2 regions of the Polycladomyces abyssicola genome follow, and region 1 is predicted to be linked to the other one. Evidence: riboswitches for the same ligand, from Rfam matches in the RefSeq annotation. Region 1 holds a riboswitch; the other holds the start of a gene.
What was found. A riboswitch is a leader RNA that binds a small molecule or an ion and turns the genes downstream of it on or off. The one in region 1 is predicted to bind cyclic di-AMP.
Positions count from the first base shown of each region.

Region 2: it holds a riboswitch for cyclic di-AMP, as region 1 does, so the genes downstream of both, sleB (spore cortex-lytic enzyme) here and KI215_RS03320 (protein-S-isoprenylcysteine O-methyltransferase) in region 1, are expected to answer to the same signal.

Region 1 covers NZ_AP024601.1:656,804-668,818, forward strand. The annotation lists gene KI215_RS03300 (hypothetical protein) at 1-509, opposite strand, end outside; gene KI215_RS03305 (type III polyketide synthase) at 715-1,785, shown strand; gene KI215_RS03310 (isoprenylcysteine carboxyl methyltransferase family protein) at 1,787-2,380, shown strand; gene KI215_RS03315 (SDR family oxidoreductase) at 2,652-3,419, shown strand; cyclic di-AMP (ydaO/yuaA leader) riboswitch at 3,823-4,002, shown strand; gene KI215_RS03320 (protein-S-isoprenylcysteine O-methyltransferase) at 4,181-4,759, shown strand; gene KI215_RS03325 (hypothetical protein) at 4,862-5,605, opposite strand; gene KI215_RS03330 (FAD-dependent thymidylate synthase) at 5,761-7,251, opposite strand; gene yunB (sporulation protein YunB) at 7,354-8,097, shown strand; gene KI215_RS03340 (menaquinone biosynthesis decarboxylase) at 8,470-10,245, opposite strand; gene KI215_RS03345 (glutaredoxin family protein) at 10,444-10,677, shown strand; gene KI215_RS03350 (M23 family metallopeptidase) at 10,762-11,796, opposite strand; gene KI215_RS16155 (YfiT family bacillithiol transferase) at 11,900-12,015, shown strand, end outside.
Region 2 covers NZ_AP024601.1:2,545,878-2,557,892, forward strand. The annotation lists gene KI215_RS12770 (MGDG synthase family glycosyltransferase) at 1-697, opposite strand, end outside; gene KI215_RS12775 (alpha/beta-type small acid-soluble spore protein) at 839-1,126, opposite strand; gene KI215_RS12780 (FMN-dependent NADH-azoreductase) at 1,268-1,903, opposite strand; gene sleB (spore cortex-lytic enzyme) at 2,079-2,807, opposite strand; cyclic di-AMP (ydaO/yuaA leader) riboswitch at 2,810-2,959, opposite strand; gene KI215_RS12790 (superoxide dismutase) at 3,095-3,712, opposite strand; gene KI215_RS12795 (HAD family hydrolase) at 4,011-5,150, opposite strand; gene KI215_RS16365 (hypothetical protein) at 5,404-5,592, opposite strand; gene KI215_RS12805 (hypothetical protein) at 5,762-6,283, shown strand; gene KI215_RS12810 (hypothetical protein) at 6,649-7,101, shown strand; gene KI215_RS12815 (GNAT family N-acetyltransferase) at 7,166-7,696, shown strand; gene KI215_RS16135 (hypothetical protein) at 7,819-7,947, opposite strand; gene KI215_RS12820 (hypothetical protein) at 8,073-8,396, shown strand; gene KI215_RS12825 (DUF1963 domain-containing protein) at 9,023-10,078, opposite strand; gene KI215_RS12830 (hypothetical protein) at 10,130-10,609, opposite strand; gene KI215_RS16370 (helix-turn-helix domain-containing protein) at 10,649-10,750, opposite strand; gene KI215_RS12840 (hypothetical protein) at 10,932-11,195, opposite strand; partial or broken gene KI215_RS12845 (N-acetyltransferase family protein) at 11,647-12,015, shown strand, end outside.

The DNA.
Region 1 (12,015 bases):
ACTTTAATATAAGTGCGGGCGGGTTCCGGCTGGTCTGAGGAAAAGGTGTCATCCTTTTTCTCCAGATGCAGGGTGACGCGGGCGACCTGGTTGTTGATCAATTCCAGCGCCACCGGTTTGGCGTCGTATCCTCTGTATCGGTTGTCCCCCAGCTGGATGTAGAGAACGTCCATTTCATCCCAGATAAAATCGTCATCCAAATTGTTGGGATGTTTGGCTTGGGTATAATACCATACCCCGCCGTGGATCATCGGCGGTTCGTTGATGAAATCGACCGCTTCAAACCAAGGCTGATCATAGAAAGTAGAGGCCGCTTGTGCTCCCTCCGGATCCGCACCTGAACCGTTGTTGACGGCTTCGATAAATTCCCCACTCGGTTCTTCCTGTGGTTGCTCGGACGCTAGTGAATGCCACTTCCCGGTTCCGGGGAGCGGAACCAAACCGCAGCCTGTCAACGATACGGATAGGAGGAGCATCAAAACGGCAAACCTTCTGCTGTTGCAGGACATCGTGCACCTCCGCTTTTTTCAAAACATCAATGGATTCCTTCCCTACTTTACTGTTCCCCTTGGATAGTGTCAAGGACGAGTCGGAATTGTAAGAAAAGAGTTACCCGCAGACTTTGCTATCAACTGACCTCCAATTCGTCAGGGATGGATTTCTTGTTTTTGGAAAACTATATAGAGAGGATGTGTCGTCAAAGGAGAGAATGACGTGGGAACGATTGTATCAGTGGGAACGGCGGTTCCGCCCCATAGCATTCATCAACAGGAAGTACGCGAGTTTGCTCGGCACTTATTTCGGGATTCCTTTTCCGATGTGGACCGCTTACTCGGTATTTTTGATCGTACAGCCATTCAGACACGCTGGTTTAGCCGGCCGCGGGAGTGGTTTGAACAAGACCATTCGTTTTCTGACCGGAATGAAGCCTACATCGAAGCAGCGTGCCGGTTGGGGGAAGCAGCGGTGCGTCGTTGCTTGGATCGGGTTGGTCTCGAGCCGTACGAGGTGGATGTGTTTCTCTTCGTCTCCACTACCGGCTTGGCCACTCCCAGCATTGATGCCCACTTGATCAATCGGTTGGGTATGAACCCGCACGTCAGGCGAACGCCGATCTGGGGTCTGGGATGTGCAGGGGGTGCCGTCGGATTGTCGCGGGCGATGGAGACGGCCAGGGCGTATCCGGAGGCGCGGGTGTTGTTGTTGACCGTGGAGTTGTGCGGGTTAACGTTTCGCCGGGAGGATCGCAGCAAAAGCAATCTGGTCGCTTCCTCCCTTTTCGCCGACGGAGCGGCGGCGGTGTTGCTGGTGGGGGATCGCGCGACAGTGCCCCGGCCAACAAGCGGACCCCGATTGTTGGATGCGATGAGTACCACCTGGCGGGATTCGTTGGAGATCATGGGATGGGAAGTGTGTGACGACGGGTTGCAGGTGGTGTTCTCCAAGGACATCCCGTCCATCGTTCGCCGGGAGGTACGTCCCAACGTGGATCGTTTTTTGGCGCGCAGAAAGTTGGTATGCAGTGATATCCACCGTTGGATTACTCATCCGGGTGGTTTGAAAGTGTTGCAGGCTTATCGGGAGGCGATGGATTTGCCGGCGGAAAAATTGCATCATGCACAGGAAGTGTTGCGGAATTATGGCAACATGTCATCGGCCACCGTATTGTTCGTGCTGGAGCGTGAAATGCGGGAATCGCATGAACCCGGGGAGTATGGATTGGTGACGGCATTGGGACCCGGTTTCAGCTCCGAATTGGTGCTCTTGCAATGGGAGGAAAGGTGAGATGTCTGTCAATGATTGGTTTTGGTTGACCGTTTCGGTGGTATTGATGCAACGATTGGCGGAATGGACTTGGTCCCATCGCAACAGTCGACTGTTACGATCTTGGGGAGCGGTGGAAGCCGGACGGGAACATTTTCCCCTGATTGCAGGGATGCACGGGTTGTTTTTTCTCTCCTTAATCGTAGAAAAGGTGCTTTTTTCAGCCGAACCGCCGATTTGGTGGCCTATTCCACTCATTTTCTTTCTGGCTGCTCAAGTGTGCCGGATTTGGGTTCTCCGCGCATTGGGGCCGTTTTGGAATGTCCGCATTTGGGTGGTACCGGGTATGCGGCCGGTGATGAAGGGACCGTACCGTTTTCTGCGGCATCCCAACTATGTGGTGGTTATGATGGAATTGTTGGCATTGCCGCTTCTGTTCGGTGCGTATCGAACGGCCCTTCTTTTTTCGGTGCTCAACTGGTGGATCTTGACCCGGGTCCGCATTCCGGCGGAGGAACGTGCTTGGGCGGAGCTGACCGACTATGAACGGGAGATGGCGGAACATCATCGGCTCATTCCCGGATGGACGGGTTCGAACGGGCGATCGCGAACGTAAAGTGGCACTGCCGGGTGATCAAGAATGAGGGGACGGGCTGTGAAGCGGAAGAGTGCGGATGATGTTTGGGAGAAAGAGAAAAAACACGGTACAATTGTATCGTAAAAGGGAAAATAACGATCCGAGAAAGGATCGTTTTCTCCAGCGAATTGTGGGGCGTGTCCGCTTATTCACTGAACCGGGAGAGGGGTGGCCTGTTATCCAAACGGGCTGACCTGGATCAACGTGCGTGTATCGGGCACGCCTCAATCATCGAAAAGGAGGCGGGCCGATGGATTGGAATGATCGTGTGGTGATCGTGACAGGTGGTGGACAGGGAATCGGACGTGTCTTGTCCCATGCCTTTGCCAAAAAAGGCGCCATCGTGTACATCGCCGAAGTGGATGAGGAAGCGGGGGAAGAATGCCGGCGTTGGATCGAAGCGGAAGGAGGACGAGCGTTTTTCGTTCCCATCGACGTATCGCGGGAAGAAGAGGTTCAATCGCTGATGGCGCGGGTTGAACGGGAGCAAGGCAAGTTAAACGTTTTGGTCAACAATGCGGCAATCATGAGAAACGGTCCGATCGAGACGCTGTCGTTGGAGGATTGGAACCGGGTAATCGGGGTGAACCTAACAGGGGCTTTCTTGTGCGCCAAATACGGGGTACCCTTGCTGCGAAAAGGAGAAGACCCGGCCATCATCCAAATCGCTTCCACCCGGGCACTGATGTCGGAGCCCCATACCGAGGCGTATTCCGCCAGCAAAGGCGGCATTTTGGCGTTGACTCATGCGTTGGCCGTCAGTCTGGGACCCGAGATCCGTGTCAATGCGGTAAGTCCGGGCTGGATCGACGTCTCCCCTTGGCAAAAAAGCAGTCAACGCCAACCCGAGAAACTAAGGGAAATTGACCATGCCCAGCATCCGGTCGGCCGCGTGGGCAGGCCGGACGACATCGCACAAGCGGTACTGTTTTTGGCTTCCAAAGAGGCGGGATTCATGACGGGAGCCAACATCGTAGTCGATGGCGGCATGACGGTGAAGATGATTTATGCGGAATAAAGCGTACGCCCCGATTTTCTTTTGGCACATGTTCGACAAGCGCCAAAAACGCTTAGATCCAAAAGAAACTAGCCGCGTCTTGTGACTGACCTTTTAGTGTGGAGTGGATACCTCACAAGTAATGCAGAAAGAAACGGGATGCCCGATTGAGCATCCCTTGTTTTATCTGATCTTTAGTGGTATCAGAAAATGAATGATAGCGAATCCTTGCCTTGGCTCCGTTCAGTGCTAAGTCCGAATAGTCATTCGCTGTTCAGCAAACAAAAGCTCTCTATTCGGGAAAGTTCTCTTTCAGCACATAGTCCATACCTTTCGTTGGCACGGTTGATTCCGCGCCTGTTTATTATACTTTACAACATGTGATTAGAGGGGGTATGATGAGCTCAATTCATAATCAATATATCCTCGTAAATCGCTGAGTCCTGCGATACGCGGGAGCGGGGGAACCAACTGCAGACTGTGGTGATCTGTCACGGACTGCATGGGGTGAATCCCGGGGTGGATTTTTTCCATGCCTGGGTAGGGTGACTCTCAGCCACCCGAATCCGTCAGCTAACCTCGTAAGCGTTTTGAGAGGGGGAGTGAACGCGCGGGAGCACGCTATTTTTGCTGTGCCAAAAAAAGCCACGTGAAGATACCCTTCTCGTGGCTTTTTCTGTTGTTGCTGGTAATCACTTTCGTGCGAGTAGGCTGGAAATAACCCTAACTTTGTAATGGGTTTCTGCCATCCATCACGAAAAGATGTTGAGGGAGGACAAAGTATGTTCAAAATCATCTATTTTACGGGTCTGGTAACAATGTCCATTATTCGCGCTCCATTTAGTAGGCAGACTAAAACGAATCAGATCGTTGACAGCCGTAAAACGATTTTAGAGATATTCCTACTCTCTCTGATGTCCGTCGGGATGTTAGTCATTCCACTCATCTATGTCTTCACTCCGTTATTGAGTTTTGCCGATTATCAGCTTCCATCATGGGCGGGATGGATTGGAGTAGTATTCTCCGTTGTAGCCCTCTGGCTATTTTGGCGTTCCCACGCTGATTTAGGACGAAACTGGTCTCCTACTCTTGAATTGAGGAAAGGACATCAACTCATTACCAGTGGAGTATACAAATATGTGAGGCACCCTATGTATGCAGCTAGTTTGATGTGGGGAGTCGCCCAAGTTTTGTTATTGCATAACTGGATAGCAGGGTGGTCCCCTTTTTTGTCGTTGATGATAATGTATTTCTTGCGTGTACCGCGAGAAGAACAAATGATGCTCGATCAGTTTGGAGAAGAGTATCAATCTTACATGAGTAGAACGGGTAGAATTATACCACGCCGGTTTTGGAAATAATAGGGCTTTTCCTTAGAGTGTCTTGCTACAGAGACAAAAAAGCCATTGAAACATACGAAGGAGTACTTCATAGACCCAATGGCTTTTTGATTGATCTTACAACTAGTGGAATTTGGCCACTTGTTTACTGTAATCGGGCATGGCGTAAGTTGCGACCAAAATCCCCGCTTTCTTGATATCATCATGCGATTTGAGTTTTCTTGTGGTGGCATAAACCCAATAATTTATGGTTACGTCGTGATGAATCACTGCGTAAAAGTACACTGTTGGATCAGGATGTACGCCCGGTGTGATAAAACGCAATTCTGCAATATGATGATGTCTGGCATGCCGTAACCCTAACAGTCTCGTGAAGATTCCTCTCAGGCGTGCTGCTGCTCTTCGAGGGATGTGAGAAGTCTCCGACATCATGGTACTCGGATTCAAACAATGGCTATGTAGTGTCACTTTGTAGGTATTACCCATTCCGAGTAAGCTTTTCGGATCGTTTACTCGATGATAGGGATTGATATACCCTTTTCTCAGTAGTTGCTGGCGTCCAATCGTGATCACTCTGCCTGATTGATCAAAATAACGCAACATAAAGGTCTTCACAAAAACAGGAAGACTTTTCACATTGGTCAGGATAATATCAATCGAGTGTCTTCGTCGGTCTTCTGCTATAAAGATCGCTACCTCAGGTTGTGCGTCCTTCCTTGCCTGGTTGATCTGACTGTAAGCAAAAAAGACTGTGACCAAAGTCAAAACCGCACTGAGTACTTGCCCTACAGAACTGACTATCTGTGCAGCATCCACCCAGTCCTGTTGTGTCCATAACGTCCAATCTTGTTTGAGTGATAGAAGCAATGCCGTTCCCTCCACGCTACACCATATTGTCATGGGTTCGTTCTGCGAATTCCAAAATCGGCGCTTTTTCTGGCTCAGGCAATGACATATCGGAATGGAAGGCGCATCTTTTTTATCAAGCTGTCCGCCCCCGAAGATCGGGGGCGTTTTCAATTTCAGCCCAATCGTCGTTGTGCATAGCGGGCAAACACAGGATGTTTCTCTTGCAGCTCCCGATGCAATGTCTCAAATGTAAGGCGGATGTCCCACTGTGCTTCCGGTGAGGTGCGCAGGTTGATGAGATGGTACAGCTCCCACAGCGAAGCGGTGGCGGTAACGGGACGATGGTGCGCGTTGCTCACGCAATAGGCGGCTGATTCGGGAAAACGGGCGGCGATGCGCTCATATGTTTCCGTTGCCAATAACACCGCTTCCTCATAAATTGAGGTCAGCCCGGCCGCTTCCACATGCGGCGGGATGGTGTATCCAAGTTTGACCGTCGGTTCACCGTAGGAGAAATGCGTCCGCCGGTTGTGACGGAGCAGTTGGTGCCAGTTGGCCTCCGAGATCAACAGTTCCATGATGTAGGTCACATGCTGGAATTCGTCCCGGGGGTTGTCAAAGAAGCGCAGGTGTCGGAGCGCAGTATCGACGATTCGCTCCTTTTCCTCGAGAGAGAGTCCTTCAGCCACAGCCAACGCCTGCGCGTAAGTCATCGATCGTTCGCTCACCATCAAGTGGGCCACCGTTTGCGTCAAGGCCTTGTTGTAGTCTGGCATCTGAACGAACCGGGCGAACGGTTTCTTCCTCCCCGTATCCTCCGTCTGATGAGGAGATTCCGGCAACAGGTCGGTGAGGTCATTCCGCGTCTGCAACAGATAGTCATTGGGTTGGACGTGTTTGAGCAATGTCGGGATGACCCGGCTGATTTCCCGCTCCATCTCCTCGGCCAATCGGCGGCATTCAGCGTGGCGGCTGGAGAGAAGCCGGACGATCGTGTCGCGGAGGGCTCGTCCGTTACCGGTCATGCCGAGGTTGGTCAATGTAGCCAGTGTCAATACGTATCGGGCGTCTTCAAACGCCGTTTTTTCCACACGAACCGAGAACCGTTTGTCGGATTCGCCTTCTTGACGGGGGAGGTTGCGACTCAGATAGTCGATCAGTCCGCTGAGCAACCGTTCATAGATGTCGAAGGCTGTTTCGTTAAGGCGGATGAATGCTTGTTTCGCTTCGGTGTCCTGTTCCAGTTCCTCCGGGATGAAGTAGTCGCCACGTCGGGGCCGTTGATATCGCTGACTGTACTCGGTAAAGCTGTTGAAACTGTTGGCCAGTTCCAATTCGGCCGATGCCAGTCGACTGATCTTTTCGATTCCCACATGGGCGACTGCATGTTCCGCCACACTGCTGTGACCGTAGCCCACCACCCATTTTTCGTGGAAGCGGGCAGCCTTTTCCGAGTAAAAACCGGTCATGCCGCCGGACGTCTCGTCCATCGCCAACTCCCCATCAGCCAGCAGTTTTTTCAGATTGTCACGGAAACTGGCCGGACTGCGGCTGACATATGCAAAAATGACCGCGATCACTTCTTCGGGCAAATTGAAGATGGTATATACATTTTTATCCAGATTGGACACGTATCGGGACAAGTCGATGTTTTGCGTTGTCATGTTCATTCCTCCGTCACTAACGATCATCTTTTTCATTCTATCAAACAACCCCGGCAAGTGGACGGGGTTTTTTGCATAGAAGTGGGGCGAGGAGGGATAACGATGCGGTTTCGAAGGTGGCGATTGCGGCTGCGCCTCAGACCTCAGGGATTGAGGCGGCGCAGAAAATCGGGAGCATGGTTTCTGGCGTTGGTCATCCTGTTTGCCGTGTTGTACCAGACATTGTGGTTGTTGGAGAAACACCTGCATCCCACCTTGGTCACGATCGCCCAGACCGAAGTGAAAAAGATCGCTTCGGAGGCGATTTTGGAAGGGGTACAACAACAATTGAAAATGGGCGGTGACCTTGACCGCATCATGAAAGTGGAAAAAGCCGCGGACGGGCAAGTGGCGTGGATCACGATCAATCAGCAGGTGCAACAGCGGGTATATACACAGACCACTTCTGAGGTGACGCGGACTCTGCATCATCTCGAAAACAAACCGATCAGCCTTAGTTTGGGGCAAGTGTTGCAAAGCAACATCCTGGCTGATTACGGACCACGGATTCCGGTGGAAATTTGGCCCAAAGGGGATGTGATCGTCGATTTCGAACCGAAGATGGAGTCGGCAGGAGTCAATACGGTAATGGTAACGATGATGTTGAAAGTGCACGCCGAGATGAGCGTGGTCGTTCCGTTTTCAACCGAACCCACCGTCGTTGAGGCCAAGATTCCGATTGCGACGGCGTGGATGATGGGGGACGTGCCGCAATTTTACTATTACAACGGCGCATTGAAAAAAGCCGAGAGCGGCTCATCACCCCAGGTGCCGATGCCGCAGATCAAAATGAAGGGGAATAATTAGGGGGTGTCTGGTCATTTCGTAAGGGAGCAATGTTTTCCCAGACGAGCGACTGACCAAGCACCGACTGAGCGAAGACTCGGGAAGCGCAGGATTGAAATCGCGGGCAATTTCCTCAAAGCGAAGCGTACCTGCCCGCGACCTGTGCTGACCGGGTCGGAGCGGTCATCATCTGCCTCCCTGTAGGGCGCAGGTGGAGCGAGCTGGGAAAGCACTGTGGACAACACCAGACACACTCTAAAGCCCGGTTGGATCGGACGGATCAGGTAGAATTTTGCGCGAGACAGAAAAAAGCGTATCCGGATAAGTCCGGATACGCCCTCCATTTGCGACGGGAAATTCTGGCCCACTATTTCCAGAATGGCAGGTGTCCATTCAATGGGATCGTAATCCTTGTGGAAAATATTCTTTCCACCGTCGATCAACCAACTGCACGATCTCCGGGTCCGGCTCCAGTTCATCGGGATAACCCGGCTTCATGCGGGCATCGATTACGATCGGCGGGCGGTAGTTCGGATGGTGTCGCACCAGCTCCGCTCGGGCATAGATGTCGTTAGCCGGATCGAACCGGGTGAAGACCGTCCACAGGAACGGTGTTTGCCCCTCTGCCGCACGGATGTCATCCACCAAAAAGACAAAGGGCCATTCACTCAGCGCATCACCGTACGATTCGGCCAAGCGGCGGGCCAACTCCGGATCTTGTTCGAACGGCTCACCTTCAACCACCAGTGCCCCTTTGCAATACGGACGGATCTGACGAATCCCGGGCAGTTCCGGGCCGCGATACTCGGCAGGCAGCGTACGTACCGGTTCGCCGACGCCGACCAGGACTGCTTTACTTCCATGATTGAACCGCCGGCCCGTATAATCCAGCGTATCCATCGAGGTATTCCCGAAGATGAGCAGATCAACCGCGGGATCAAACCGCTCCAACACGGTTTCGAATAACCGGGGGAAATCGTCCAGCGGCAGAACCTGATCGGTGACGATCAAAAACTTGGTCAGCGTCAACTGGCCTTCGCCCAGGATACGGAAGGCGTGAGCCAATGCTTCCCGCCGATAACTTTCTCGGACGACGGCGGCAGCCAGGGGATGGAACCCGGTTTCCGCATAGGTCCACAAATCCTTGACTCCCGGCATGGCCAACGGGAAGGCGGGCGAGAGCAGACGTTGCAGGAATTCGCCGAGATAGTAGTCCTCCTGTTTGGGTTTGCCCACCACGGTCGCCGGGTAAATCGCGTCCTTTCGGTGATGTACCGATTGGACGTGGAAAACGGGAAAGTCATGTTTAAGCGAGTAATACCCGTAGTGATCACCAAACGGGCCTTCCGGACGACGCTCGTGCGGCGGCACATAACCGGAGAGGACGAATTCGGCTTCCGCGATGATCGGGTATCCGTTGGTGCCCGGCCGAACGACGGGCAGTTTTTCTCCCAAAATGAGGGAAGCCAGCATCAACTCCGGCAACGATTCCGGTACGGGTGCGATGGCGGAAGCGATCAATGCAGGCGGCCCGCCCAGAAACACCCGCACCGGCAGGGATTGGTTCCGCTTCTCCGCTTCGTGGTGGTGAAAACCGCCCCCTTTGTGAATCTGCCAGTGCATCCCGGTGGTTCGGCGGTCGAAGATCTGCATCCGGTACATGCCGAGATTGTGTTGGCCGGTTTCCGGATGTTGCGTATAGACCAGTGGCAGTGTGATAAACGGACCGCCGTCCTCCTGCCAGGAGGTGATCACAGGCAATTGGCTCAAATCCACTTCCGGCTGCTCCGCTTCCAGCACGGGAGCCCGGTTGGAAGAAACGGTTTTGGTCCCCACCCTGAGCAGGTCGAACAGCAGTTTTCGTTGTTTCCACAAGGTTTGTGGCTTGGGTGGAAGCAATTCGTGCAACAGTGCCACCGTTTGCTTCATCAATTGTTCCGGTCGCGGACCGAACGCGAGGTCCACCCGCCTGGTGGTGCCGAACAAATTGGTCACGACAGGAAAGGACGAACCTTTTACTTGGCTAAACAATAATGCCGGTCCTTCTTCGGCTATGACCCGTCGATGAATTTCCGCCAATTCCAAATAGGGATCGACGGGAACGGAAATTTCGACAAGATCATTTTCCTTTCGCAGTGTATTCAAGAATGATCGTAAATTTTTGTGCAATGAAATCGCCCCTATGATCAGTCTATCGATATTATACAGTTTCTCGCGTGTGATGGCAGACCTTCGACGAAGCCGTTTGCTGTGATATAGTGGGAGGAAAAGAAAGTGATTCACAGTCTGTGGTGATCGAAGACCTGAGCTCGAGCGAGCATCGCGCTATTCATCAGAGGCGTCCGGTGCTCGAAAGGAGGAACCAAAATGCAAGTAGTGGTGTATTCCAAGCCGCATTGCATTGAATGTAATGTATTGAAACGCTTTTTGCACGATTATGGCATTGCATATGAAGTGCGGGATTGTGCCGCCCATCCCGAATATCTGGAGGAAGTGAAAGCGATGGGATTCTTGGGCGTCCCGGTCACGGTGGTAAATGATACGGCTGTCCAAGGACTTCAGCCAGACGAGATCTTGAGATTGTTGGGGCGTAGCGGGTGAGGCTGTTTCTCACTTCCCGACTCAATAGAATTTGCGGGTTCCGATTGTTTACAATCGGAACCCGCACGAGGATTTGATGCAGTCTCACTGTCTCTTTTTTCGTTTCATTTTTTGCTTCATTTTTTGTTTCATTTCCCGCAATTGTTTACGGGTTTGCCGTTCCCACGCTTTGAGGTGGGGATAGGGGTCAAAAGAATAAATGGTTCGACCGTTGAATTTGTACAAGCCGTAATGCAAATGGGGCGGAAACTTACCCGAGGTGCCCGGCGGACCATAACCGGAAGAGCCAACGTATCCGACCACATCGCCCGGTTTGACGATGTCACCTTGTTTCAATTTTTTGCGGAACCCATTCAGGTGGGCGTAATAGTGGTAATTGTTGTATACGTCGCGGATGCCCAGACGCCAGCCGCCGTATTTGTTCCATCCCATCAATTCGATATAGCCGTAACAGGTACTGAGAACGGGGGTGCCGTAATTGGCAAAGATGTCCGTCCCTTCATGGATGCGAAGACCTCCCCACCCTCGTCTGTCTCCCCAGGTGCTGTGGTAGGTATAGTTGTATTGCAGCGGGATGGGAAAAACATGTGCATCCAATTTCAATGTGTCGAATTTGGCAAAGATCTTGGCGATATGCGTAATGGTATCTACTGCGATGGGTTGGTGGTAGTACCGCCACAATCCAGTACGGATCGCATCTTCATCCGTTCCGAGTTGAGACAGGAAACGGGCCACGGTGTACAGAACATCGACAGGATCGTGACGATTCGCTTTTCCGTCACCATTGCCGTCACGTCCGATGCCCCCGAAATAGTGAATGGAGACTTCCATGTTATCCTCTTGGTCCGGGTTGATCACACCGGCCCAGCTTTCGGCGGGAATGTGGATGGCCAGCCATCCTTTTTTTCGGGGAAGATCACGACGCACTTTTTGCAAGTTGCGTTCGTATTGATCCATGGCCGCCAGATAATACCAGGGGAGTCCGGTTAACATTTCCACATTTTTAAATACTTGTTTCCGCCAATCTGTTTCCGCGTGGGGGTTTTTTGCCGCCGCGGATGGGAATGTCAACGCGAGCGTTAGGGACATTACCATGCAGAACGCCAGGAACCTTCGCATCTGCATCACCATTTCCTGCTTGATTGATCATTTGATAGTGTGAGTGTTTTCGAGCGGAATCATGGTGGTATTTTCTGGTTTTTGTTTCGGGGGAGGGATTATGATGCACGAAACGGATGCTGAACACCTGGATCCGGAAATGGTGGAGATCGCATGCAATCTGGACGACATGAGCCCTGAGTGGTGCGAACATGTAATGAATCGATTGTTTGCGTCCGG
Region 2 (12,015 bases), 1.3 Mb from region 1:
GGCAAATGGGGCCTGCGTTCTCCAATTCCCGCACGGTTTCGCGAACCGGTCCCATCCCTTCCCCGCCGCCCATCACCAACACTACCGGACAATCCGGGCTCAATCCCAACAAACGTCGTGCCTCTTGTTTCGGCGCGTTTTGGAGAAATTCCCGTCTCACGGGAATACCTGTCTCGATAATCCTGGTGGCAGATTGCCACAAACGCCGTTGCGCCTGTGGAGGAACCGAGATCCCGCTGGCCGTACACAACACATCAGGTGTACTCGACAGCCAAATGGGGTGAAGTTCATAATCGGTCACCACGCAGAATGAAGGGATGCGACGCCAGTGGGAAGACAACCACATCAATGCGAACGGATGAGTCGCCACCACTTTTGTCGGACGGAATTGGGACAGTCGCCGTACCAGTTGGCGCCGGATCATCCACCCCGCCCGCTTGATCGCTTCACCGGAAACATAACGAAACCAACGGGACTGATGTGTCCAATCATACAGATAGTGATACACTGCCGGGAACCGGTTCAACATACGGTGATACCCGGTTTGGAGGAGAGGATGTGCCTTCGTCGGTATCCAGTCCAACAAATCGACGTACATCACTCGCGCATTTCGCTCTTCCATCACATGCAACAATGCTTGTGCCGCTGAGTTGTGCCCGGCACCAAATCCCATCGACAGTAGCAACACACGTTCCATTTGGCGCCCTCCTCAATCCCACTCCTCTATCATTATGACAAAAACGGTCCGATCCGTCTCGTGTCTCATCAATATCTCGTGAAAAATTGATCGATCTTTAACAATCATGAAACAGATTGGACGGCCCATTTGGGCCGTCGCTCAGGGCTGGGATCGTTGGCGCGCCAGCTGCTCCTGCGCCAGTTTGACCATTTCCCGTACCATGAGGCCTCCGATGGTGCCGCCGATTTTGCCGGCATCCGACGTTTTCAAATCCCCATTGTCACCGGGTTTGAGGGGCACACCGACTTGTTTGGCCACTTCCATTTTGACCTGGTCGGGCGACAGCGGTCCTACATCCAATTCTCTGCTCATCACTTGGGCTTTCAACCGCTCCAGGGCCGGTCGCGACTCGGGCACCAACAATCGCCTTCTCCGTTTTCGAGCCATGTTTCCACCCCCTGTAAATAGTGTCCCATCAGGGGGAACAAATGATGTGGTGGACAATAAAAGGAAAAAACCGCCCGTTTGGGCGGTCGTCCAAATTGGGGGTTGAGAGGGGGGTGTGCAAATTTCCCTGTTCCATTGTACTTAGAAGCGTTTGGCCAAATCGCGTGCTTGTTGGATGGCTTTTTGCTTGATTTCTTCCGCTTTGTCCGGGAATTGCGACATGCCTTCGGCGATGACGGATTCCACCGATTCCACACCCAGGAACGACATGACGGCGCGGATATAACGGTCACCGAACTCGAAGTCCTTTGTCGGGCCTTCGGAGTAGATGCCACCACGCGCTTGGATGTGGACAGCTTTTTTACCTTTCAGCAGACCGACTGCACCGTTTTCGGTGTACTTAAATGTTTTGCCTGCGATACAGATGGAGTCAATATACGCTTTCATCCGTGGAGGAATACTGAAGTTCCACATCGGGGTGACGAAGATGTATTTGTCCGCTTCTGCAAATTGATCGACGATCTCATTGATCCGTCCCACTTTTTTCTGCTCTTCTGCAGACAATTCCTCAAACGCGGTTCCCTGTTGCAATTTGCCCCAACCACTGAAAACATCTTCGTCCAAGAAGGGGATGTCCAGTTTGTACACATCCAACTCGACGATTTTATCTTCGGGATGGGCCTCCCGGTAGGTATTCAAAAATGCCTGTCCCACCTGCAGGCTGAACGACTGATCTTCCGGTTTGGGATTGGCAGTGATGTACAAAACCGTCGCCATGTGAGCCTTCCTTCCTTTCATTAAACTAACTTTAGTTACGTTGATATTATGCATTTATATACTTACTTTTGTCAAGCTAAAAATAAATAAACATCTCCTCTCAAAATATTTCCGGACACGCCGGTTTTTACTCAATAAGAAAAGCCCGTCCCCCATGGGAACGGGCTTTTCCTCGTCACTTCGTGAAAATATGCTTTCCGATTTTTTTGATTTGCGGGCGAGACCAGATCCAATCAGAAGTTGCGGTGTCCGGGTTGAAATAGTACAGTGCACCGTTTGTCGGGTCCCATCCTCGGATCGCATCCATCGTAGCGCGATAGGCTGTACTGTTGGGGCTCAACCAGAACTGCCCGTCCTGTACCGCCGTAAACGCACCGTCTTGGAAAATCACACCGCTTACTGTTTTCGGAAACTCCGGTGAATCAATCCGGTTCAAAATTACAGCGGCTACAGCCACTTGCCCTTTGTAAGGTTCACCTCGTGCTTCACTGTATACAGCTCGTGCAATCAACGAAATGTCTTTTTTAGAAAAACGGGAATTTACAGAATGAAGAGGCTGCTTGTGTGCTTTTTTGGATACCGTCTGTTTGGACACTGTATGCCGCTTCAACGATCCCCACGTTTGGGGGCCGGTAATGCCATCAATTCGCAATTTATGATGAATCTGATACTGGATAACCGCTTTTTCCGTTTTCAAACCGTAAATACCGTCCAGCTTGCCACGGTACAGCCCCAGCTGTTGCAAGCGATATTGCAAATCCCAGACATCTCCGTTATTGCTGCCGTATTGTATCATCGTCGGTGCAGCGGCTTCCGCCTTTCCGCTTCCAAACGGAACCGCTGCAACGATCACCGCAACTACTGCTCCAGTGAGCAACCACGCCCACTTTTTCCAAATAGACATGTTATGCCTCCTTTCAAAGCCTCCGAGGTTAGCTGACGGGTTCGGGAAAGGAGTTAATCCCGGCCGCCGAAATGGCGGCTTCACCCCAACAATGATTGCATCCCCCGTACCCCGCGCCGAACACCGACACGGAGATTCGGCCTGTCTGATACACGTTGACCATTATAAGTTGGATATGGAAACCTTTCAAGCGAAAATGATTAGAATGTAAGGTATGTATTTCCTTGGAAATTACACAACAAAAAAGCACGGTGGAATCTTCCCCACCGTGCTTTTTTCCGTCCTTTTTATCCGCGCGCCGCTTGGTACCGTTTGGCGACTTCGTCCCAGTTTACCACGTTCCAGAACGCTTTGATGTATTCCGGACGCTTGTTTTGATATTTGAGATAGTAGGCGTGCTCCCACACGTCCAAGCCCAAAATCGGCGTGTCGCCATCCATCAGCGGGCTGTCTTGGTTCGGTGTGCTCGTCACGGCCAAGGAACCGTCTTTTTTCACGACCAGCCAAGCCCAACCGCTACCGAAACGGGTGGTTGCCGCTTTGGTGAATTCTTCTTTGAATCGGTCGAAGCTGCCGAAAGCTTGGTTGATCGCGTTAGCCAGCTCCCCGCTCGGTTCACCGCCACCATTCGGACTCATGATTTGCCAGAACAGGCTGTGGTTCGCATGACCGCCTCCGTTGTTGCGCACAGCGGTACGAATGCTTTCCGGTACTTGGTCAATGTTGCGCAACAAGTCTTCAATGGATTTTTCCGCCAAGGCGGTGTGACCTTCCAACGCCGCATTCAAGTTGTTGACATATGTGGCGTGATGCCGGCCATGGTGAATTTCCATCGTTTGCGCATCGATGTACGGCTCCAACGCGTCATGGGCATACGGCAATGCAGGCAGTTCGTGCTTGGCCATGATTCACCCTCCAATATGTAGGATTTGGTCCTTTTTCTTCTTCGAAAAAGGACGGGCAGTTTTTATCCTTCCCGATTCTATTATGCAAAAAACGTGGAATTATAGTCAACTTAAATGTATGAAAAGTGGACTTTTGTTGAGAATCCTGAACCGGAATCGCAGGAAGCGGGCATAGTACGCTTCACTCAACAGGATAATGCCCGCGATAGAGTCCTGCGCTTTTCCGATTCTTCACTTGGGAAAAAATGGCCACCTGAAGGGTGATCGGACAGGCTATCACTTTGTTGCAAACGTCGGTTTACCGTCCGGTTCCGCTGATAACGCGAGACAATTCTGTCACATCGCGCACAATATAATCGGCGCCCAACTCCTCAAACTTGGCTCGCGCGGCCTCTCCGGTCAATCCCGTCAACGTGGCTGCAAACTTGCAACCCATTTTTCGGGCTGCCAACAAATCGGCAATCGAATCCCCCACGATCAACACTTCTTCGCCTTTGGACAAAGGCAAATCGACGGTGAGCACCTCTGCATCCGCTTTGCTCCGACCGAAATATCCTTTTAAATATGTGTACGGTTGCGGTTTACCGAGCGGGGCATGTTCCGGGTGCGCCTGTTCAGCCTGAATCACATCATCTGCGGTGACGATCCGTTCCGGGTCAAACGCATCATACAATCCGAGGGCGGTAAGCGGCACTTCCGTCTCAATCAGCGGACGGCCGGTTCCCAATCCCAACACGATACCCTCTCTCCGTAACCCGTCCAGCACTTGTCTAATCTTCCGGGGATCGGCCAGCGGAATCTCCTGGTGCAAAAATCCGTTTTTGCCCGGTGTGGCCGGTGCCTTGTCTTCCACCTGCCGGTATCGGTCGTCACCCAGATACCATTCCTGGAACACATGACGCCCCAGCTCCCACAACGCGCTTTTGGGCGAGAACGCCTCGGTTTCCATACCCAACCACGCTTTCGCCAACGTATTGAAATACGCGATCAATTCCTGTTTGGTGACATTGGATTCGGCCAATGCCGGGATGAACGCGTCAAACTGCGGCTCATACATGATGCCCGCTTCACGCAACCGTCCGCCCAACTGGCGCAACACATCGGCTGTGACGGGGCCGCTCATCGCTTCCGCCACCCACTCCGGCCGCTCGGCTTGAATTTGTTTCAGCAAGCGGAGCCACTGCAGGGAAAACGTCATCTGTACCATATCCCAGTTGGAGTTGATCCCCCGCGTTTTGATCCAATCCAGCACCCGGTCGCTGTCAAACACCAACTGGCGCAGTTGACGGATTTTTTCCTCGGATGGTTGTGTGGTAAACACATCTCCCCGCAATCCCAAATAACGGGGATTGTACAGCAGCTCCCACACGGAGAGTGCGGAAGCGTCAAAGCATCGGTCCTCGCTTAAAAATACCCCATCCACGTCAAACAAGATCATCCGGTACAACGACTCTTCCTCCTCTTTTTTACTTACTTCCTTTTACTTTACCAGAGGATCGCATCAAAGCCCAACTGTTCATTGTATGAATTCAGTTAACAAAGAAAACCTTCCGCATCGGTTCATGATGAACCGAAACGGAAGGTTGGTGACTTGCCTATACGGCTGAAGCACCACAGGTACTCCCTTTGATCCCGTGGGCTTCTCGCTTCATCTGGTATGGAAATCCATATCCATCCACGGTGGCTTCATCTCATTCATACCCCAAATACCATTTCATCCTTTTCTCAATTGCTGTTGAAATGGAACCCGTTCCGCCAAATAGGTAAACAGTATTCAACGGACCGATCTGCGACCTCACTTCACACAGGTGAGCTTCCACATAGGAGTGCAACCTGTCGGATGGAGTGAGGAACAGCGGCGTACCGGACATTGCGGCCAGCGGGGCACCGGACGTGGAGTGTCAATCTAGCCACCAGTTACCTTGCAAGCCTTTACCAATATCCTGGTATGGTGGATGAGGATGGAGTTGCCGTTGCGGTTGGGTTCTCTATCTTTACTCTGATCTTGTCTACGATCAGTTTTCTTTTCTACAGAAAGTCAAAACCTATATGGGGAAAATGATTTCATTCCTTGGTGCGGTTACCTTGTTGGGGTACCGCCAGCAATTTACTGTACTGCGGGCATGGCACTGGTTTGATCGTGTCAAAGCCATTGCCGAAGCGAAGCGACTTCTCAAAGAAAGCGGCTGTTTGATTGTGATGGATTCGGGATTTCACCCTAAAAAACCGCATCCCCTGTACTTGAAAACGCTGGAAATCGCACAAAAATACAGGAATGGAGCCGTCAAACCAGCAGGTTCCAAAGCGGAGGCGACCTCACGTTTGCTAGGTTTTCCTAGAAATTGGTTTGACGAATGGGAAGCGGCCGGTTTTGAATGGACCGCCGGTTGGCAATGGGAGTATGTTGTTCCGTTTTCCCACGAGTATTGGTGTGGGCGGATCCGGACATTTCATGGTACAGCCGGTTTTCGAATGAGATCAGGAATGTATTTGACAGGGAAATGCGATCGTTGTTGGAAGAAGCATTTCCAAATGAACCGGTTGAAGTGCCTCACTTATGTTCAGTTTTAATACTGAAAAACGAGCATGATGCATGAAAAATGTCTGGGGGAAAGAGAATTAGACCCCTATGCTTGAAGGGATCGAAGTTTGAGTGCTCTCATGGTTAACCATAAAAACCTCCACGATATTGTGGAGGTGAAGTGTGGGAAGCTAGTTACTCAATACTATGATTAACCCCCAATCAAGGGGAATATTTATTCCTAATTTTGGTTTCGTTAGGGGTATTGTGTAATGACTAAGAAAGATAAGCGCCCAAAAGGGTTAGGCAACGATTCCTTCTTTTTTTTGGGCCACTCACTACAAACCCTGATTTACAAGGGTTATAAGAATTTTTTGTTGAAATTGATTTCAATCAATCTTTTGGAGGGAGAAAGATGGATTTATGGTCTTTGAGGAAATTATTAGTTAGAAAGCTAATCGTGGCATCATTACTGTTTGTGTTCTGTTTAATTTATTTTTTATTTAATTCAGTAGTTGTTGGTATTGAAATGATGGAGAGCATCGCTTATATATTGATTTTTGGTGTACCCATTCTCTTTATTTATGCTCCAATTATCTCGGTCGTAGCAGAATTAATCAGTCAAAAATACTCGAAAAATAGAAAGTCCAGCAAACTACTTCTCTCTCTGGTCATTCATCTAATTGGTGGAGTTATTTTGCCTACTTTAGCTGTAGCTGTAACTAAGCCTTCTGATCTCCCTCTCATGTTTAATAGTGTCTTTTCGTTATTTATTTCACTATCTGCAATTGTACCTGCATTTTTATTTTGGTTGGTGGATCTACTATGGCTTGATTTCATTTCAAAAAAAACAAATCTCTCTAAGTAAAATAGGTTATTTCCCCTATTTTGCGTGAACTCTGGACGGAGTTATTCGAGATGGAGGTGTGTTTATGGCAATTAGAATCCGTGAGGGGACGCTCAATGACTGTTCTGCTATTGCAAAAGTTCATGTCGATAGTTGGCGTACTACTTACAACTCCATTGTTCCAAATGAATATCTAATCAACATGTCTTATTCCGACAGTGAGAAAAGATGGATTAAGCGACTACAACAAGCCGACAATCAACACAAATTGTATGTTGCGGAAAATGAGTCCGGGACAATTGTTGGATTCGCAGGTGGAGGACGTGAACGTTCTGGCGAACCCGGTTACGACGGTGAATTGTACGCTATATATCTGCTAAAGGAGTTTCAAAGACAAGGCATTGGTAAACTACTTTTTAAAGCAGTGGTTGATCACCTTGCGACACAATTTCGCTCGATGCTTGTGTGGGTCTTGGCAGAAAATGATTCCCGTTACTTTTATGAGGCTCTTGGAGGTATCTATATCCGTGAGAGCACAATTACGATTGCTGGAAAGGAACTTATAGAAGTCGCCTACGGATGGTCTGATATTCGAAAGTTAAAAGATAACCTGTAGTGAAACACAACGCATTTTTTGTCGAAATCAGAAGATGACACCAACGGTAATGGTCTCTACGGAGAGCCAGAGGGCTCGGCCCTAGGCTCCGGGGGCCATATGAGACTTTTGAATCGGGTAGTCTATTTTTTCACAGCAATCAAGTGCAGTTCTGCAAAATCCTGTACGATGCCAGCTTCGGGATCGCTGTTGAATTCCGTTTCCAATCTCTCCACCCCTGCTTGATAGTCTTTTTCATCAATCAACGTCAATACGGAAATATCCCGATTTCGATGAAGAACCTGCATTCATTGAAACGTACCGACAGTATGGAGGAGATTTTGTCAAAGCGGCAAGAGAATATGGTATCAAACCTGAATCGCTCAAGGAAACATGGGTGAAAGAAAAAGATTTGAATGAAGATATGAAAGAAGCATTGAAATACACAGGGGTGAATGATTTTGTTCAGTTCCATGCCGGAGATCACGATGTGATTGTCTGGCTGAAAGAAAGAAAATGGACGAAAAAACCGTATGAAGCGGTCAAAGATCAAGTGAAAACCGATTATATTATGGATGTCTCGAAATCGATGAAAGAAGAGTATATAAATGAATTGGCAACGAAATATGGTCTCGTGGTGAATACCAAATATTTTTCTCAAACAATAAACTCATCCGTTCCTGACACAAAAACTCATACCGGCCACGAACATCATCATTGAACCTGACAGGGGGATGAACTAAATTGATTCGGTTTTTTAAACTGTTTATTCCACACTTCCTTTTTTCGCTGGTTTGCGGAGTTCTCCTTTTCGCTCGAATTTTTTTGTCTCTAATATCTGGATTTGATCACAAAGCAGGATTTGTAACAAGTTTACTGGTGTGGTTATTGTTACTTGGGTTAATTATTTTTTTGGGTATTCGTTATCTCCGGTATTATTTTCATCGGGTCGTCGTCCCGCTTAGTCCGGATACGACCAAAAGATTTAATGTCGCACTTCAAGGCGGAATCCCGTTTTACGGAATGTTTCTCTTTTGTTTGGTAGTGTGGCAGGGCGGCAACATGGTCGATGTTAGCGGTGAACATTGGATTCACGGTTGGATCGTATTTGGGTTTCTAGGTACTGTGATTTTTGGACTCCTGTCTTTAATCTATACCATAGTGATGAGATCTTACTGTAAAAAGCTTAATGATCATGCAGCCATGTAAAAGAAAACGGAAGAGAATAGTTTGTGATCTTTGTCCGATTTTCTCTATTTTCTTCCAATCCCTATACAAAACCCAGCAGTTTTTCCGCTGGGTTTGTCAATAGCCTCAGCCTCTTCAAGAGGCATTTTATTATCCTATCTATGTTTGATCATAGTGGGTTGCTACAACCTCACAGGAGCTACATAAATAAACGTAAATAAGTCCTTCTTGGCCCTCTTCATAATGCTGTGCGATAAAAGGCATCTTTTCTTGGCAACGTGGACAATTAGGGAAATAAGCATCATTAATCCATACTGGATATCCACCAATCTTAGATTTCTCTTCAAAATAAAGTTCTTCCCATGCTTCTTGCTTAGGTCCTACATCAAAACAGGTCACCCCAAAATCTTCGTAGTTACCATCAGGTTGGTGATAACAATATTCTGGTTTCTCGTTATAAAAACTCCACCTTACATTCCCATCCCCATCTACTTCTGTGTAAATAGTGGAATAACATGTACATTGAATACAAGTAGCTATTCGAAGATATTTTCCTTGCATACCTAGAAAATGCAACTTAGGATTAGAAAGGTCCAAATCAAATAGAACTGCTAGTTTCCAACCACAGCATTGACACCTTTCCTCTAACCAAATATTTTTTTGTGCTGCTAATGCAGCAGTATAGATATGTTCTTCATAGACTAAATCTTGTCTCTTTCCATTCTCATCTAATTTCCAATTTGCTTCATATGAATACTCTTCGGGAGGGATACATAGCTTATCAGCCCAAGATGGTGGGTTCTGCCTCCATAGAGAAAACTGCCGCTGAACTTCTTCATCACCTACCCAAGCAAGTGATAGTAATAAATGATTAACTGTCAAAGAATCAAGGGAAGAAGCCTCCTCCATTCGTTGAAGAAGAAGAGTACGAACCTCTGCATTTGCTTTTCGGTATAAAGTTCCAGGATAGAATTGCTCTTTATCAATCCATTCTTTTTGAAGTTCACTCAGTGAAGAAGGTCTGATTTTTACTAGCAGTGCTAGAATTTCCTGTATATGGGATTCATCTTCTAACTCCATTACCTGTCTAGCTAGGCTGATCAACTCTGATTGAGGTAATTGCATGATATATTGACACAGCTTTTTTTTCTCATCTTGAGTCATGTTGAATGATATAAGTAGTTTGATTTGTTCTAAGGAAACCCCTTGCTCCATATTCTTCTCCTTTTTCTCACTTTTTTAGGTGGAACACAAACGTCTGTCTCACTATTCATCCGGGGCCATGATCTCAATTTCGATTTTGACCAAGCCATATTCATCATAATACCCGTAAACCGGGAAATACCCGTCGCCCATGGTCGAAATTGCCAAAACGCCGTCCAATCCATCCACGGGACCACCCAAATTTTCGTTGTAAGCGGCATCACAAATCCGCCAATAAGCGCTGTCTTCCCGGATGTCTGTCATGATGAAAGTTTCCTTTTCCTGAGCAATCTGTTTGATGATTTCTTTCAACCGATCCGCTTCCGCTTTATCGGTCGTTTCGATCCGATAGGTTCCGTTTTTCACTGTGACTCTGTATCCTCGCCTTTGAAGTTCTTCTCTGACGATCTCTTCACCTTTACCCCAGAACTCAACACCTTGAACGTCGCCTCTGTTAGGAGGTTCGACACCATAATTGATGGGATCACAAATAACCAGCATCGCACAATCTACAGGGACATGACCGATCAGACGTTTTTCCAATGTCCATTCCCCTTTTACTAGGCTCTTCCGGGCCTTTATTTATTTGGACGGCTTTCTCTTTCCTAGATACCGATAAAGTGTTGCCTTGGACACCTGAAGCGTTTCACAAATTTCCTGGATGGAAAGATCGGAGTCCTTCATCTACGGAATTCCTCCCCTTTATCATGCCTGAGAGCTGGGATCTGCATCCTTTTTGTGTTTTTTGTTGACGAAAGTTTTTGCCCGGACAAGCCCTAGACGGGTTTTTTCTTGGAAACCTCTCTTTGGAATCGGTATGAAAAACCAGCGACATAGTCGCTGAGTTGGGTTATTTTTTAAAGGTTTAAGATACACTTATTAACCAAAGACATAAAATGGAGAGTGCAGCCGAAAGAATTGCTTGGAAAAGTTTCCATTTCTTCTCTTTTTCTATTTTTGAAAGAATTGATTGGAAAATTTTACATTTCTTCACTTTTTCTGCTTTATTGTAATAATCCAACCAATAAAAGATTGCAAGTAAACCCCAACCAACTGAACCGAACCACAAGCGTTTCGCGTCTGTAAAGATAAGAGAAGCTAGCAAAAATAGTAGAGCGAGAGTTTTCATTAAGATATTCCTCCACATTATAAAGCTCACTTTCACTACTATCATAGTTGGATAGAAAATAGTTTACAACAATAGTATTTTAAATAAAGTGTACTGCTTTTACTCTGTTGATAACCTTTATCATTCATGCCGATGAACTTAGAAAAGGCGCCGGGAACTTACCCTACGATAAACCTCAGATCAACGAACAATGTTTTCCAACGTTTTAACTCCGGTGGTTAATACAAAGATCTATGTCCCATATGGGCTTGGTCTATTGGGATTTTCCTTACCATACCTGACCACACTTGGAGCCACATTGCAAAAGAGTAGTCTCTTGTTTCAAAAACGAAAAGGATCGAGGGCGGGACCCCTTTGGCTGAAAATGAATATTTATGTTAAGATGGAGAAGAGATTGTGAAGAAATGTACTTGCAGGTTAATTCAATAAGAAATGATGGGAGGGCATTGTAATGAGGATTAATCAAAAGGAATTTTATATTCATAATTTACGTTATATTATAAGGTCTGCAATAGAGAAAGATGCGAAAAACTTGTCTGAAGTAAGATTGCAAGTAGATGGCGAAACAGAAAATCTAGATAGAGAACAAGGCGAGGCGTACATAGATGAATCAGGTTTTAAACAGTTAATTAAAGAGGATACAGAGAGTATTAGTAATCTTTTTTTAGTTGCTGAAGTTAATGAAAGAATTGTAGGTTTTTCAAGGTGTGTAGGGTACAAATTGAAAAGAATGTCTCATAAAGTAGAATTTGGAGTCTGTGTATTAAAAGAATATTGGGGATATGGTATAGGGAAAAAACCTTTTAAAAGAGTCTATTCA